DNA from 4 places in the Synechococcus sp. RS9902 genome. Region 1 is predicted to be linked to each of the others. Evidence: predicted binding sites of a transcription regulator. Region 1 holds the regulator's gene; each other region holds the start of a gene.
The links. The regulator NtcA, encoded in region 1, controls nitrogen genes in cyanobacteria. The targets are predictions, from matches to a motif close to GTANCNNNNGNTAC.
Positions count from the first base shown of each region.

Region 1 (3,523 bases):
GGCTGCGAACGCTGTTGAGTTCGGCTTCCGTGCGCTCGATGTCCGCATCGCGGGAGGCGATGTCCTGGCTAAGGCGTTCACGTTCGGCTTCGAGTTGGGCCAGCTCCTTCTGAAGAGGAGCCAGTTCGAGGCGCAGGGTGTTGGCCCGTTGCTGTGATTGCTCGAGCTCAATGGCGATCCGTTTGGTTTCCGTTTGGGTCTTGTCCCGTTCCCGCTCGGCTGCCTTTAGCTGCTGACGGCTGTCTTGGAGTTTCTCCTGTAGGGCATCCAGTTCAAACAGGCCCACCCGCAACTGCCGGCTCACCAGAAGCATCAGGCCAAGTGAGAGTGCGCTGATCAGGCTGCCGGTCAACACCGTGATCAACACTGCGGTGCGCCGTGGGCGCATGCTGAACAAACTCAGTCGCGCTTTGCCGACGCGGCTGCCCAAGCGGTCGCCCAGGGTCGACAGCACGCCCCCGAGCACCAACAGAACCAGAATCAGTGCCCAGCCGCTCATCGCTGCACAAGTCGGGCGATGGCAGGCCTAGCTGAAGCGTTTGGCCAGCGCGATCGGATCCAGAACCGTGATTTTCTTGCGGTCAATCTGAACCAGACCGGATTGACGCAAGTCTCCCAGCAGACGCGTGATTGTGACGCGTGTTGAGCCAATTGCTTCAGCGATGGCCTGATGGGACAGGCGCAGGTCGATGGTGATGCCCAGCTCATCGGCCACGCCGAAGTCCCTGCAAAGCACCAGCAGGAAGCTCACCAGCCGGGATGACATGTCCCGATGGGTGAGGGTTTCAATCATTGTCTCGGTCTGCAGAATCCGGCTGGAGAGACCCTGAAGCAAGCGCAGGCCAACGCTGGTGTCGGCTTCGATGGCGGCCTTCACGGAGGTCGCTGGTGCCGTCACCATTTCAACCCGGGTGAAGGCCACAGCGTGATAGAAGCGGTCGGACCGTTGACCAGTCAACAACGACAGCACCCCGAAGAGGCTGTTCTCGCGCAGCAGGGCCACGGTGATCTCTTCCCCCGATTCGTAGACGCGGGACAGACGAACAGCTCCCCGGCGGATCAAATACACCCGTTCTGCGGGATCTCCGGGGAAGAAGATGGTCTTGTTGCGATCCACCAGTTCACTGCTGGCGCCATCGAGATCCCTAATGATCTCCAGAAGGGAACGGTTGGCCGGTTCTGCGCTGGGAGCTGGAGCCACCATTTGCGGGGTGTATCGGCTGAAACCTCGGCTACTGGTCATGACAACCCCCTGGTGAAGCGAAGCTACGGAGCAAGCGATGCTTGCCATGTAGCGGTTATTACCTATTAATGCTGTGTTCGCCTGCGGCCTGGCGTTGTGCCTGCATCAGGGATGACAATCCCGGCTCAGCCAGATCCAGCAGTTCATTGAGTTGCTTGCGGCTGAATGGTGCTCCCTCCGCAGTGCCTTGGATTTCCAGCAAACGGCCATCGCCGGCCTGCACAACGTTCAGGTCCACCTCAGCTCGGCTGTCTTCGCTGTAGTCCAGATCCAGCAGGGCGTGGCCATCAACCAAGCCCACGGATACGGCCGCTACCTGATCGATCAGGGGCGATTGCTCCAGGACTCCTTGCTCCACCAGTGATCGGCAGGCCTGGTCCAGGGCGAGCCATGCTCCGGTGATCGAGGCCGTCCGGGTGCCGGCGTCCGCTTGGATCACGTCGCAGTCGATCAGCAAGGTGCGCTCCCCTAGGCGCTCCATGTCGATCACGGCGCGCAGGCTTCGGCCGATCAGCCGCTGAATTTCCTGGGTGCGACCCGAGAGTTTCATCAGCTCTCGTGATTGCCGCTGTGGGGTGGATCCGGGCAGCAACCGGTATTCGGCGCTGAGCCATCCCAACCCTTCTCCCTTGCGCCAGCTGGGGACCTTGTCCTCCAAGCAAACGCTGCAGAGAACCGCGGTTCGGCCTGTATGAACCACAAGGGAGCTCAAGGCAAACCCCATCGGATTCCAGGTCACCGAGAACGGTCGCAACTGTTGCGGGCGACGGCCATCAGTGCGTTGTTCAGGGGATTGGCTCATCGGTGGTGTGCAGTTCGTCAAGCCTCGCAGGCGGTTGGTTCTCGCCCTGTCCAAACACCATGGGTGGTGTCAATCCCCTTGTGGAATGTGATCTCGCCGCTACATTCAAGGTCTTGCCGGGGTCGCCCGGACAGATGCTTCCGTGATGACCACAAGCCTCGCCGACCCCCAATCCTTCCCGAATTCCCTGGATCGGGATCAGCAGGCCTTGCAGCGGGCGGGCCTGAGGCCCTTGCCTGCCGTCTCTGATCCGCCACCCCTACATCTGGTGGCTCCCGAAGGGCAGCTGCAAGTGCATACGGCGCCTTATCGAGGCAGTTTCGCCAGTGTTCTCAGCCAGGCCATGCGAGCTGCAGGCTTGGGCAGTCGTGTTCTGATCAGTCAGTTCCTCAAAGGCGGCGTGCAGCAGGGACCGGCCGGCCGGGTGCAGCTCTGCGGAGGCCTCGTCTGGCTGCGGCCGGCAGTGCCCCTCTGCCTCTCCTCGCCGGGGCATCCCGGTGGCGCAGAGGCGGTGGCTGAGGTTTGGTCCATCTGCCGCCAGCATCTGATCCAGGGAGATCTCGACCAGCTGGTGTTGGATGAAATCGGCCTTGCAGTGGCCTTCGGATACCTGGATGAAGCGGACGTGATTGCAGCCCTTGAGCAGCGGCCCGCTTCGATGGATGTGATCATCACTGGACCTGCAATCCCCGCCGGTGTGGTGGAGATGGCAGATCAAGTCACGGAGTTGCGCCGAGGTTTCTGATGCTCAAGTGCGATCGCTGGATCACTGAACAGGCCGGGCAGGGAATGATCGAGCCATTCCAGAGTGGTCTGGTCCGTCACCTGGAGCCGGAGCAGAAGCTGCGGCCAGTGCTGAGTTTTGGTTGCTCCTCCTACGGCTACGACCTACGCCTTTCTCCCCAGGAATTTCTGATCTTCCGGCATGTTCCGGGCACGGTGATGAATCCCAAGCGGTTCAACCCTGCCAACCTCGAACCCACTCCCCTTCATGAGGATGAAGACGGGCGTTACTTCATTCTCCCGGCCCATTCCTATGGCCTGGGTGTGGCCTTGGAGAAGTTGCGGGTTCCCCCCAATATCACTGTGATCTGCTTGGGCAAGAGCACCTATGCCCGCCTTGGAATCATCGTGAACACCACCCCGGCAGAAGCGAGCTGGGAGGGTCACCTCACCCTTGAATTCAGCAATAGTTCCGGTGCTGACTGCCGGATCTATGCCAACGAGGGCATCTGTCAGTTGCTGTTTTTTGAGGGTGATCCCTGCTCGACCACCTACAGCGATCGACAAGGCAAGTACCAGCACCAACCGGAACGGGTGACGCTGGCCAAGGTCTAGTTCTCTATTAATTAAGGGGCCAAACGCGCCCGGTGCAGCCTGCTCTTTTCGTACCAGGCTGCAAATTCAGGGGCCCACTCCACCATGTGGGGCCACATCAGATCACAGAGCTGGCGGATCTCCAGCTGGGCATCGAGCTT
Region 1 is NZ_CP047949.1:272,258-275,780, forward strand. Features, by position in the region: gene SynRS9902_RS01295 (DUF3084 domain-containing protein) at 1-499, opposite strand, end outside; gene ntcA (global nitrogen regulator NtcA) at 527-1,243, opposite strand; gene rph (ribonuclease PH) at 1,302-2,045, opposite strand; gene SynRS9902_RS01310 (cob(I)yrinic acid a,c-diamide adenosyltransferase) at 2,191-2,790, shown strand; gene dcd (dCTP deaminase) at 2,790-3,383, shown strand; gene thyX (FAD-dependent thymidylate synthase) at 3,395-3,523, opposite strand, start outside.

Region 2 (3,523 bases), 330 kb from region 1:
ATCGTTGGGGGGCGACACGGCCGGGCCGCTGTGAATCACCAGGTCGCGCGCGTTCGAGGTGTTCACGGTGACGTCGAAAAAACGAACCGACGGGGTGTCGCGGAAGCGCTCGTAAGCCAGCAGTTCAAACATGTCGATGGATCCTGAGGGATCCTTCAGCTGCCCCGTTGTACCGGGGGCATCACGCAAAAACGGTGACGATCACGACGGTTCAGCCCCCCAAATACGCCATTTCCGCATGGGTTGACGCAACGGCGGCTGGATCACGCTCCTCGCTGTAGCGGTCTTGGCGTCGCTGCCAGAGCTGGCGCATGGCCTGCTCAAGCTGAGGCTCTGAGGCGAGCGCGGGCTTGAGATCGGTGCCTTCAGCAGAAAACAGGCAGGTGAACGCCTGCCCATCAGCGGTGACACGCAAGCGGTTGCAATCCCCGCAGAACGGCTCACTGATGGAGGCAATCACACCGATGGTTCCAGCACCATCGCGGTAGTGCCAACGCCGGGCCGTCCCACCCCGCGGGCGACCCAAAGGCTCCAGGGGCCAACGGGCATGAATGTGCTCCACCATCTGCGCCGCCGGCAGCACCTGATCCAGCGTCCACTGGTTGCGGTTGCCCACATCCATGTATTCGATCAAACGCAGCTCCATCCCCTGCTGCCGGGCCAAACCGGCCAAGGGCAACAGCTGATCGTCATTGATCCCCCGTTGGATCACGGCATTGAGCTTGAGCTCGCCGCATGAGGGATCAAAGCCAGCGGCGCAGGCCGCCGCGATGCCGTCCTGCACCTGGCGCACCAGGCGGTCTCCAGCCACGGCACCACCCTGGAGACCAGCCATGCGCGCCGCTGCCTCCCCTTCCGCCGCATCCAGGCTGATGGTGATTCGATCCAGCCCTGCGGCACGCAACGCCCCCGCCATCGGTTCCGACAACAGCACCCCGTTGCTGGTGAGCGCCACGGTCTTCAAACCAGCGATCGGATCCGAACGATCCCGCCTGGCCTGGGCCACCGCCTCCAACAACGGCAACAAGCGCCGGCTCAACAACGGCTCTCCACCGGTGAGCCGCAGCGTCTGTGCCCCCAGGCGCGCGGCCACACGAATCACGCGCATCTGCTGCTCCAGCGTGAGCAGGCCAGGGGGCTCCTCCAGATCCGGACAGCAGTACGGACAGGCGAGATTGCAACGGGCCGTGAGCGACAACCGCAACACCCCGATGGGCCGGTTGAGGCGGTCTGCAAGCGGCAGCGACGTGCTCATCCCTCCAACGCTGCCAGATCTGCAGGGCAGTTGGCATTCACCAACGCCTCTGCAGGCAAGCGCACCGCCTGATGGGGAACGCAGGTCAACCAATCCATCCAGCGCAACTCTCCGCGTTGCAGTTGCTGATCAAGGCAGGAGCGGAAAGGAGAACCGGAGGGGATCACCGCCAGCAACGGCTGCAGCCGTTGCCCGTCATGGGCCACCGCTGCTTGATCCGGGGCACGATTCCAAGCTGCGATGAGTTGCTGGACAACGGCGGTGTGCAAACGGGGCATGTCCACCGGCAGAACCAACAAAGCCTCCCCAGGCCGAGACGGCAACAGCCTGGCCAGCGCCTGCAGAGGGCCATTCCAGGGAGGGGGCTCCAGCAGCACGGAACATCCCGGCCGGTGGGCCAGAAGCTCTGCGTGGGCGGGATGACGACTCAACACCTGCACCGGATGACCGAGCGGCAACAGCTGGTCGACCAGGGCCGTGAGCCAAACACCACCCGAGGGATGCGGCAGAAGGGCCTTGTCACGCCCCATGCGACGGCTGCTTCCGCCACTGAGCACACAAACCCGCAAGCCTTGGTTCACATCGCCGACCAACAATCTGCACCAGCGGAGTCCAAGAACGCACAAAAGTTGCAACCGCTACCAAATCGCTGCGGCACAAGATCACCTGATCTGATCAATCAGCCCCATTGATGTTTGCTTGGCAACACAAAAACACAAATCGGTAACCAATCTGACCAAACAAGGGGTCGGCGAATTGATTAACTGCGCGGGTCAAACGGATTCTCTTTTCGACCGTTTTGCCATCCCCGGGCACCTTTCCTTTTGAAGCCCGAGGTTCCCTCTCTTCTCCTCAATGCTTGGCGACCTTTGGTCGTTCCAGGGCAGGTACCGAACCCTTCACCTGACCTGGATCGCCTTCTTCCTGACCTTCGTGGTCTGGTTCAACCTGGCCCCTCTGGCCACCACCGTGAAAGCGGACCTCGGTCTGACCGTTGGTCAGATCCGCACCGTGGCCATCTGCAACGTGGCCCTCACCATTCCGGCGCGCGTGCTGATCGGCATGCTGCTGGACAAATTCGGACCCCGGATCACCTACTCCTCGATCCTGGTGTTCTCGGCGATTCCCTGCCTGCTGTTTGCCTCCGCTCAGGACTTCAACCAGCTGGTGGTGGCCCGTCTGCTGCTCTCCATCGTTGGCGCCGGCTTCGTGATCGGCATCCGCATGGTGGCCGAGTGGTTCCCGCCCAAGGAAATCGGCCTGGCTGAAGGCATCTACGGCGGTTGGGGCAACTTCGGATCCGCCTTCTCCGCCCTCTCCATGGTGGCCCTCGCTGGCTTCCTCTCCTTCTCCGGCGGCTTCGAACTGCCCACCGGCGCTGTTCTGAACTGGCGCGGTGCCATCGCTCTGACCGGCATCGTCTCCGCCGTCTACGGCCTCTTCTACTTCTTCAACGTCACCGACACCCCCCCGGCAAGACGTATCAGCGCCCTGAGAAAACTGCAGGTCTGGAAGTCACCTCCATGCGCGACTTCTGGGGTCTGCTGGGCATGAACGTGCCCTTCGCAGCCATCCTCTGCGTGCTCTGCTGGCGCCTGTCCAAGGTGGGCTTCCTCACCGCAAGCACCTACCCCCTGGCCCTCGGTGCCGTTGCCGTCTGGTTTGCCTTCCAGACCTGGGGAATCATCCGCACCAACCGCGACCTGATCCTCGGCAACAAGGTTTATCCCAAGGAAGACCGCTACGAGTTCCGCCAGGTGGCGATCCTCGAGCTCACCTACATCGTGAACTTCGGCTCCGAACTGGCCGTGGTTTCGATGCTGCCCACCTTCTTTGAAACCACCTTCGATCTGCCGAAGGCCACCGCCGGAATCCTGGCGTCCTGCTTCGCTTTCGTGAACCTGGTCGCCCGCCCTGCTGGCGGTCTGATCTCCGACAGCGTCGGCAGCCGCAAGAACACCATGGGCTTCCTCACCGCCGGTCTCGGCGTGGGCTACCTGGTGATGAGCATGATCAAGCCGGGTACCTTCACCGGCACCACCGGCATCGCCGTTGCCGTGGTGATCACCATGCTCGCCTCCTTCTTTGTGCAGTCCGGTGAAGGCGCCACCTTCGCGCTGGTGCCCCTGGTCAAGCGTCGCGTCACCGGTCAGGTGGCCGGCCTGGTGGGTGCCTACGGCAACGTTGGTGCTGTGACCTACCTGACCATCTTCAGCCTCCTACCGATGTGGATGGGCGGCGGCGGCGAACCCACCCCCGAGGTGATCG
Region 2 is NZ_CP047949.1:2,421,535-2,425,057, forward strand. Features, by position in the region: gene SynRS9902_RS13195 (redox protein) at 1-132, opposite strand, end outside; gene SynRS9902_RS13200 (GTP 3',8-cyclase MoaA) at 212-1,255, opposite strand; gene SynRS9902_RS13205 (molybdenum cofactor guanylyltransferase) at 1,252-1,848, opposite strand; partial or broken gene SynRS9902_RS13210 (NarK family nitrate/nitrite MFS transporter) at 2,111-3,523, shown strand, end outside.
Region 2: SynRS9902_RS13205 (molybdenum cofactor guanylyltransferase) is a predicted target of NtcA. The motif match lies at 1,884-1,897, and genes of this name have one in related genera.

Region 3 (3,523 bases), 1.2 Mb from region 1:
GTGGAAACAAAGGGGTGACCGCTCTGCTAAGCACACCCCCCTGAGACCGAACTCATCTTGATGAGCTCAGGCAGAGGTGATCGGACAAATCAATCCAATATGCAGGATCGGCATACCGAGGCCAGGCCTACATCCGAACTACTTGTGACGCTTTGCCTCTCTTTCGCTTCTCACCACCGAAGGTTTCAACGGGCAAGCCAATGCGCGAAATGGCGTGTGTCGTCCATCCAGGATGAGTTCGCCGAGTGATTGGGCGTGGTGAAGGTGAATCTCCATCAGATCTCCTACCAACCTCATCGGTGTAACCAGACCTCATTGCGGGTCAAGTGTCATTGGCTGCCATTTCGGCATTGCTTCTGGTTTGCCTCGTGCACCGTGGTGAGGTGTCGTCGGCACCGTGTGATGAAGATTTGGGGGTGAGCCTGGCTGCGTCCTTGGGATCGCGAGGTGGCTCTTCCTTCCCTTTCTTCCTCAAGGCGACAACAGCGCCGGTCAGTGCATCCAGGCCTGTCTCCATCCATTGTTGCCAGCCACGCTCGGTTCTGTCGAAAAAGCAAGAGTCCACAAAAGAGACACCAGTCAGTGGCCCCAATGCTTCTCGGTGTCCAGTGTTGTCAGCCAGCGCCGGACCATTCTCAACAAGCCTGCCGAATCCACACCTGGCAGGCCATGGGAAAAGAAAAGACCACCCCCTGGCAGGCCTCAAGCCACAGACTCCGGACACCCCCATGGGGTCGTTTTCGTCCCTGGCGTCTCGATATGGGGGTTTGCATTTTTCTGTGGTGAAAACGGGCTTGACCTCAGAAACTGGTTTTGTTTCTTGTGAGAAAAAGCCAGCCAATAAATGTGGTCACGTAGATAACACCAATCACCAACAGATTCAAAGGCAAGAACAGATCCCAGAGGAAAGAAATTCCAACTGAAATCACTCCTGCCCAACCCAAGCCATCAAGCCAGTCCATGACTAGCAGCAAGCATCTTCATAGTCGTCAAACTCTTGAACAAGAGATTCAGCATCGACTGGCTGTATTTGCCCGAGCAGAAGCTCTGTCCTTTGCTTCAACCATCTCGACACCTGAATCTGCTGTGCGGGTGGCACCTCATCCACAGTGATCAGCTTGAGATTCCTCCTCCAATTCTGCTCCCAATAGCTCATTATATTCAGAGCGGGGCCTTGGAAAATATCTCTATTGGAGCTGTGGTTCTGTTGCGTAGACAACCATTGGCCCTACAGCAAATCCGCCAAGGCCATTCAGACCGCACTCAACAGACACCAAGAAATCCCACACAACACACAATCAACAGCCCACACAGACGCTCTCAGGGCTCATGCAGAGCAGGCCACGTCAATCGTCGTCATCGAGAAAATCCAGCGGAATCAATCCGAGCGGATATGAAAGAACAATCTACATCGATTTCAGTCGTTCATCAATACGCAACGCGGAGAAATAAAAGGATCTGTTAACACCACAGGGACGTGATTTCTTCATTGCAAAGTGACGCTTGACGCAAATGATTTGGGATTGGGATTTCACGAAGGAATTGGGTCTGGGAAGTTGTTTCGTCAGCTCTCAGTTTTCAATTGCCAACAACGGGAGTTGCACCCGTATGTTCAAGAAGAGGGTCGAGGTGATTGCTTTCAATCAATATTGGAGGGATTGCCAATGCGCGTTCCATCCCCCCTGGAAACGAACCTCCGACAATCCACCATTGACCACCACCCGCCCCGAGAGCCGACCAAGGACCATCGGATGACGAGATGGACCAAAAGCCGCCTCAGAGGTCAACTGGTATCGCAAAGATACATTCAGTAGGATTCATTGTTGAATTCATCACAGCCAAGAACCCAGACCCAGACTGAGTTCATCAATCCACGAGCAACCAATTTCCCTGGTTTGTATCGGCGTGAACGACACAGGGATTGACCGCATGGATATAACTGATGTGTAGCAACCGCTACCCACTACGTTCAGTCAGCACTCGTGTTGACCGCAGTTCGACTCAGGCCATGGAACGGGGACCTGAGCTTGCTTCGAGGAACCCATCATGACCCTGACCTATCGCGGCCAGAAGTACAACCAGAACAACGCTGCTGCATCCAACGTTCAGCGTCCTGTTCTTGTTTATCGCGGTCAGAAAGTCGCCAGCTGACAACAGCATGACGACCTCTTGCAAGCCCCGCCTCGGCGGGGCTTTTTTATGGCTTATTTGCCTTCAGGATCGGGCTGTTTTGCCTTCCAACGTTCAAACCAAACGGCGACGGCGAGGGACACACCCACGGCAAAGCCAGCACCAATCAGCACCACACCAAATTCCACCGGCATCAACACCACCTGTTGCTGCCCCAGATCATCGGACAAGAGCGTCACTGAACCAAGGACTGATACGCCTCATTGACGCGTCGAAACGCCTCAGCAGAACCACCGAGATCAGGATGGTGCTGCTTCACCAGTTTTCGATGCGCCTGCTTGATCTCAGCGAGGGACGCGTTGGCCTCCAAGCCCAACACCCTTAAAGCGGCACGGCGTGGATCACGGGCGTGGCCATCGTCCTGACGATCCGTTTGACGTTGGTCCGTTCGGGTGCGGCGACCCTGCCGCCTTGAACCTGATTGGTCCTGCCGCTGACGCAACTGCTCCACCACACGCTGTGGATCCTCATCCAGCCATTCACTGGCCCGCACCCCAAACAAGGCAAACGCCGCCAGAACGGCCGTTGTTTGCTTGTTCGGCTTGGCTCCCACCGCCGCCATGAGATCTGTTCCCAGCCCCCGAACCAACCGATCCAACCGCTGTTCAAGGGTTAAGTGGGCAGGGAAACCACTGCGGTTGAGCTGGTCAATCAACAGCTCCAATCCGCGCTGACGCAATGCCGTCCATCCCGGCTGCTGAGCCAGGGCCTGCCCCCAGGCCCGCACCTGTTGGCTGCTGATGCGCGGTGGAGCTTGTGCCGATGGCTCACTCCAGGGGCGATGGGATCTGGGCTCCGTACGAATGCGTTGGCGTTGCTGACGTTGCAGTCGCTCCAACTCACGGTTGAGCCGCAACACCTCGCGACGCAAAGCGTCGTTCTCCGCCAGCAACGCCTCAACATTGCTGGTGACGCGTTGTTCAGGGCGTCCGCCTGACCACTGACGCGGATCAAAGCCCAAAGCGTGTCTCCCGCCTCACCACGGCAACAACTCACCATTGGCATGCCAGAAGCTGCCGCTGGTGGCCATGGTCAAATCATCGATCCGGGCCAACAGCCCCTTCACCGACTGCTCGGGGGGGATCCCGCTGGGATTGAAGCGAATCATGCGGGTGCGCACCAATCCGGGATGCAGGATCGCCACGGCGATGCCCCGCGGTTCCAGATCAATCGCCAACGACTTTCCGGCCATGTTGAGCGCCACCTTCGACATCCGATAGCCATAGGAGCCTCCCGAACTGTTGTCGTCGATGGACCCCATGCGGCTGGTCATCAGCACCAACTTCGCTCCGTTGGGCATCTGATCCACCAACGCCCTGGCCAGCAGCAAAGG
Region 3 is NZ_CP047949.1:1,570,170-1,573,692, forward strand. Features, by position in the region: gene SynRS9902_RS08645 (hypothetical protein) at 801-962, opposite strand; gene SynRS9902_RS08650 (DUF4278 domain-containing protein) at 2,047-2,151, shown strand; gene SynRS9902_RS08655 (hypothetical protein) at 2,205-2,369, opposite strand; gene SynRS9902_RS08660 (J domain-containing protein) at 2,366-3,151, opposite strand; gene SynRS9902_RS08665 (SDR family oxidoreductase) at 3,167-3,523, opposite strand, start outside.
Region 3: SynRS9902_RS08650 (DUF4278 domain-containing protein) is a predicted target of NtcA. The motif match lies at 1,947-1,960, and genes of this name have one in related genera.

Region 4 (3,523 bases), 350 kb from region 1:
GGACATTATCAAGATCTGCGGCGAGGCCAACGTGCTGCCGAGCAGCACCAATCCCACCCGGCCCTACACCCGCAACACGCTCGAGGAGCACCTCGACATGCTGATGGTGTGCCACCACCTCGATCCGAAGATCCCCGAGGACGTGGCCTTCGCCGAATCGCGGATCCGGCGCGAAACGATCGCCGCCGAAGACATCCTTCACGACCTGGGCGCGTTCTCGATCATCGCCAGCGACTCCCAGGCCATGGGCCGCGTGGGCGAGGTGATCACCCGCACCTTCCAGACCGCCCACAAGATGAAGGTGCAGCGCGGTGCATTGCCGGAAGACTCGGCTCGCAACGACAACCACCGGCTCAAGCGCTACATCGCCAAAGTGACGATCAACCCGGCGTTGGCCCACGGCATCAGCAGCGAAGTGGGGTCGATCGAAACCGGCAAGCTCGCCGATTTGGTGCTGTGGAAGCCAGGCTTCTTTGGCATTCGCCCGGAACTGGTGGTGAAGGGCGGTTCGATCGTCTGGGCCCAGATGGGCGATGCCAACGCCTCGATTCCCACCCCCGGCCCGGTGCACGGCCGGCCGATGTTCGGCGCCTTCGGCAAGGCCCTCGCGCCCAGTTGTCTCACCTTCGTGAGCGAAGCGGCAATGGATGCCGACATCCAACGCCAGCTCGGGCTGGAGCGCACCTGCATGGCGGTGAAGGAGACCCGCAGCGTGGGCAAGAGCGCCCTCAAGCTGAATTCAGCGTTGCCCAAGGTGAGCGTGGACCCACAGACCTATGAGGTGTTCGCCGACGGTGAACTGCTCACCTGCGAGCCCGCCGAGGTGCTGCCCCTGGCCCAGCGCTACCTACTGCTTTGAGCCCCTCGCTGCTGGTGGTCCAACACGTGGACCACGAAGACGCCGCACTGGTGGGAGAACTAGCGCGGCAGCGGGGCCTGACACTCGAGATCCTGAGGCCCGACCGGGGGGACCCACTGCCGGACCCCAGGGCGTGTGCCAACAGCATCGCCCTTGTGCTCGGTGGCCCGATGAGCGTGAACGACCGCGAGCAACCAGGCATGGACTGGTTGCAGCAGGAACTGGACTGGTTGAGGGCCTGGCACCAGCAACGCCGACCGGTGCTGGGCATCTGCCTGGGGGCGCAGCTCTTGGCTGTGGCTGCAGGGGGGACCGTGCAACCGCTGCAGGTGGGAGCACCACCGCAGCAGCTAAAGGAACTGGGGCTCGGCGCGATTCACTGGGTCGCGGATCCCAGTGATGAGGCCCTGCTCAAGGGGCAACCAAGCAGCAGCCTGGTGCTGCATTGGCATGGTGATCGCATCCACCTCCCGGCTGATGCAACCCTGCTGGGTTCTTCACTGCATTGCGCCGAACAGGTGTTTCGGATCGGAGCCCACGCCATTGGCCTGCAATGCCACCTCGAGATCGACGGTGAAGCGCTTGAACGCTGGATCGCCAACGACCACGACTACGTGGTGAACGCCCTTGGAGCTGAAGGGCACGATCGCCTGAGCCAGGACTGGCGCAGGCTGGGCACCACGCTTCAGGAACAAGGCCGAAACTTCTTCAGTGCTGCGCTCAATCAACTGATTGAGATCAGCCAGACCCACTAATTCCTACGGACAAAAATAAACAAAACCAAAAACTTTTCTGAAGAGGTATCAACCTGAACACCACTTCGGCATTTGCAAGGGCTTCAATATTTCTGTAGCAACAGCTACCGATCGTTCACTTCGCATCGCGCGAAGCGCAGTTCGCCTCAGGCCATGGAACGGGGACCTGAGCTTGCTTCGAGGACCATCCAATGACCACCCTTCTCTATCGCGGGCATCAATACCAGCAAAACAACGCCACTCAGGGCAAGCCTGGGGTACAGCTGGTTTACCGCCGCAACGTGTATCAAGCCCGCCAGATCAACAACCACAGCACTCCGGTGCAGCTCGTGTACCGCGGCGTGCGCTACACCCGCTAGGCCAACTTCTCAATCCGTAGCAACTCGAACATTCCAGTTCCGAGGATTGAGGCGTAATAGATCCAGCTTCAGCCAAGACGTTGGATCTCATCACCTCTCGCCTCGACCAGGGCCTCGTGCAAGTGAGTCCCTCCAGCGTGCATGGCGTGTTCTGGCTGCAAACCCACTTTCCGTCTCAGGAATGGGATGCCCTGCTGTCTGGGCAAGCCGCCTTTGGCATGGATTGCATCGATGACCTGATCACCGACGCACGTCAGGCCGGCCTGAATGTGGAGTGGGAAGCATCCGTCCCCAGCTGAGCACTTCTGAATTCCCCAGAAGCCCTGCACACGGCTGCGTTGCAGGGCTTTTTTAATGGCTTATCGACTCTGAATACTCAAGCCACCAAGCGGTTGAGCATCGGCAATTCCGACAGCTCATCCCTCCACTCCTGGGCCCAGAGGGCCTGACTGCGCTCATACACCTCCATCAACTGCTCCACGGCGCAGTCGTGGAAATCAACACGCAGATCCAACAGCGGAAAAGCAGCTTCACCACTCACCTGCACCGCTGCTGAGGTGCAGAACGGAGAGCGATGGTCACCGCCCGCCGCTTCCCCGGCCTGCAGAGCCATCATCAGACGGCGGCCCAGTTTCAAGCTGGGGTCGCTGGTGAGAAAGGCCTGTTCCATCGCCGCCAACACACCCTCATCCACCAAGCAATTGCCGGCAACAGACAGATCACGCTGATGGCGATGCCCTGCCCAAGGGCCGCAATCCTGCCCCGTCCAACAGGCCGTGCGACCGTCCAGGTCGATCAGGTGAAACTGACGCCGGTCTCGGTGCTGGTCATCCGCCAGCAAGCTGGCCAGAACGCTCTCGGCATCGGAACTCTGCTCAAGGCGCTCAAGACCACAAATCCCCAGATACGGATTGGTGTGGGCCTGGGTGGCGACGGCACCTACACCGGCGCGGATGTGGGGCACGGTGGATCCAACGGCCAGGTGACAGGTGGCCACAGCCACGCCAAAGCGACCGTTGCTGGGGTCCCGGGCCAGGATCGAAAAGGTCACGGCAGCTGACGGTCGAGCCGCAGCAACGTTTCCAGCAGCACTGCGGTGCCCGCCCAGCACTGCTCGTCACTGGTGAACTCTGCAGCGGAATGACTCAGGCCGCCCCGACTGGGCACAAAAATCATGCCCATCGGCCAACGGCGGCCAACCTCCTGGGCATCGTGGCTGGCGCGGCTGGGGAGATGGCTGTGGGACAAGCCGAGATCGGCTGCGGCCTCAGCGATCGTGGCCATCACCACAGGGTCAGCAGGGGTGGGATCAACGCTGAACTGGGGGTCCACCGCAATCGGGCAGCCGGTTTCAACACCGATGCGTTCCACATGCTGCATTAACTCCTCAACCAACTGTTCGAGAACGGTGGGATCCACATCCCTGAGGTCAACGGTCAGGGCGACAGCGCCGGGGACAACATTGGCGGCATTGGGCCAAACCTCTAGTCGACCCACCGTCGCCACCGGATCTCCGGGATGACGGGAGGCCATGGCCTCGACGGCAAGAA
Region 4 is NZ_CP047949.1:2,408,243-2,411,765, forward strand. Features, by position in the region: gene ureC (urease subunit alpha) at 1-859, shown strand, start outside; gene SynRS9902_RS13135 (type 1 glutamine amidotransferase) at 856-1,614, shown strand; gene SynRS9902_RS13140 (DUF4278 domain-containing protein) at 1,806-1,973, shown strand; gene SynRS9902_RS13145 (hypothetical protein) at 2,054-2,272, shown strand; gene SynRS9902_RS13150 (DUF1028 domain-containing protein) at 2,350-3,024, opposite strand; gene SynRS9902_RS13155 (Zn-dependent hydrolase) at 3,021-3,523, opposite strand, start outside.
Region 4: SynRS9902_RS13140 (DUF4278 domain-containing protein) is a predicted target of NtcA. The motif match lies at 1,709-1,722, and genes of this name have one in related genera.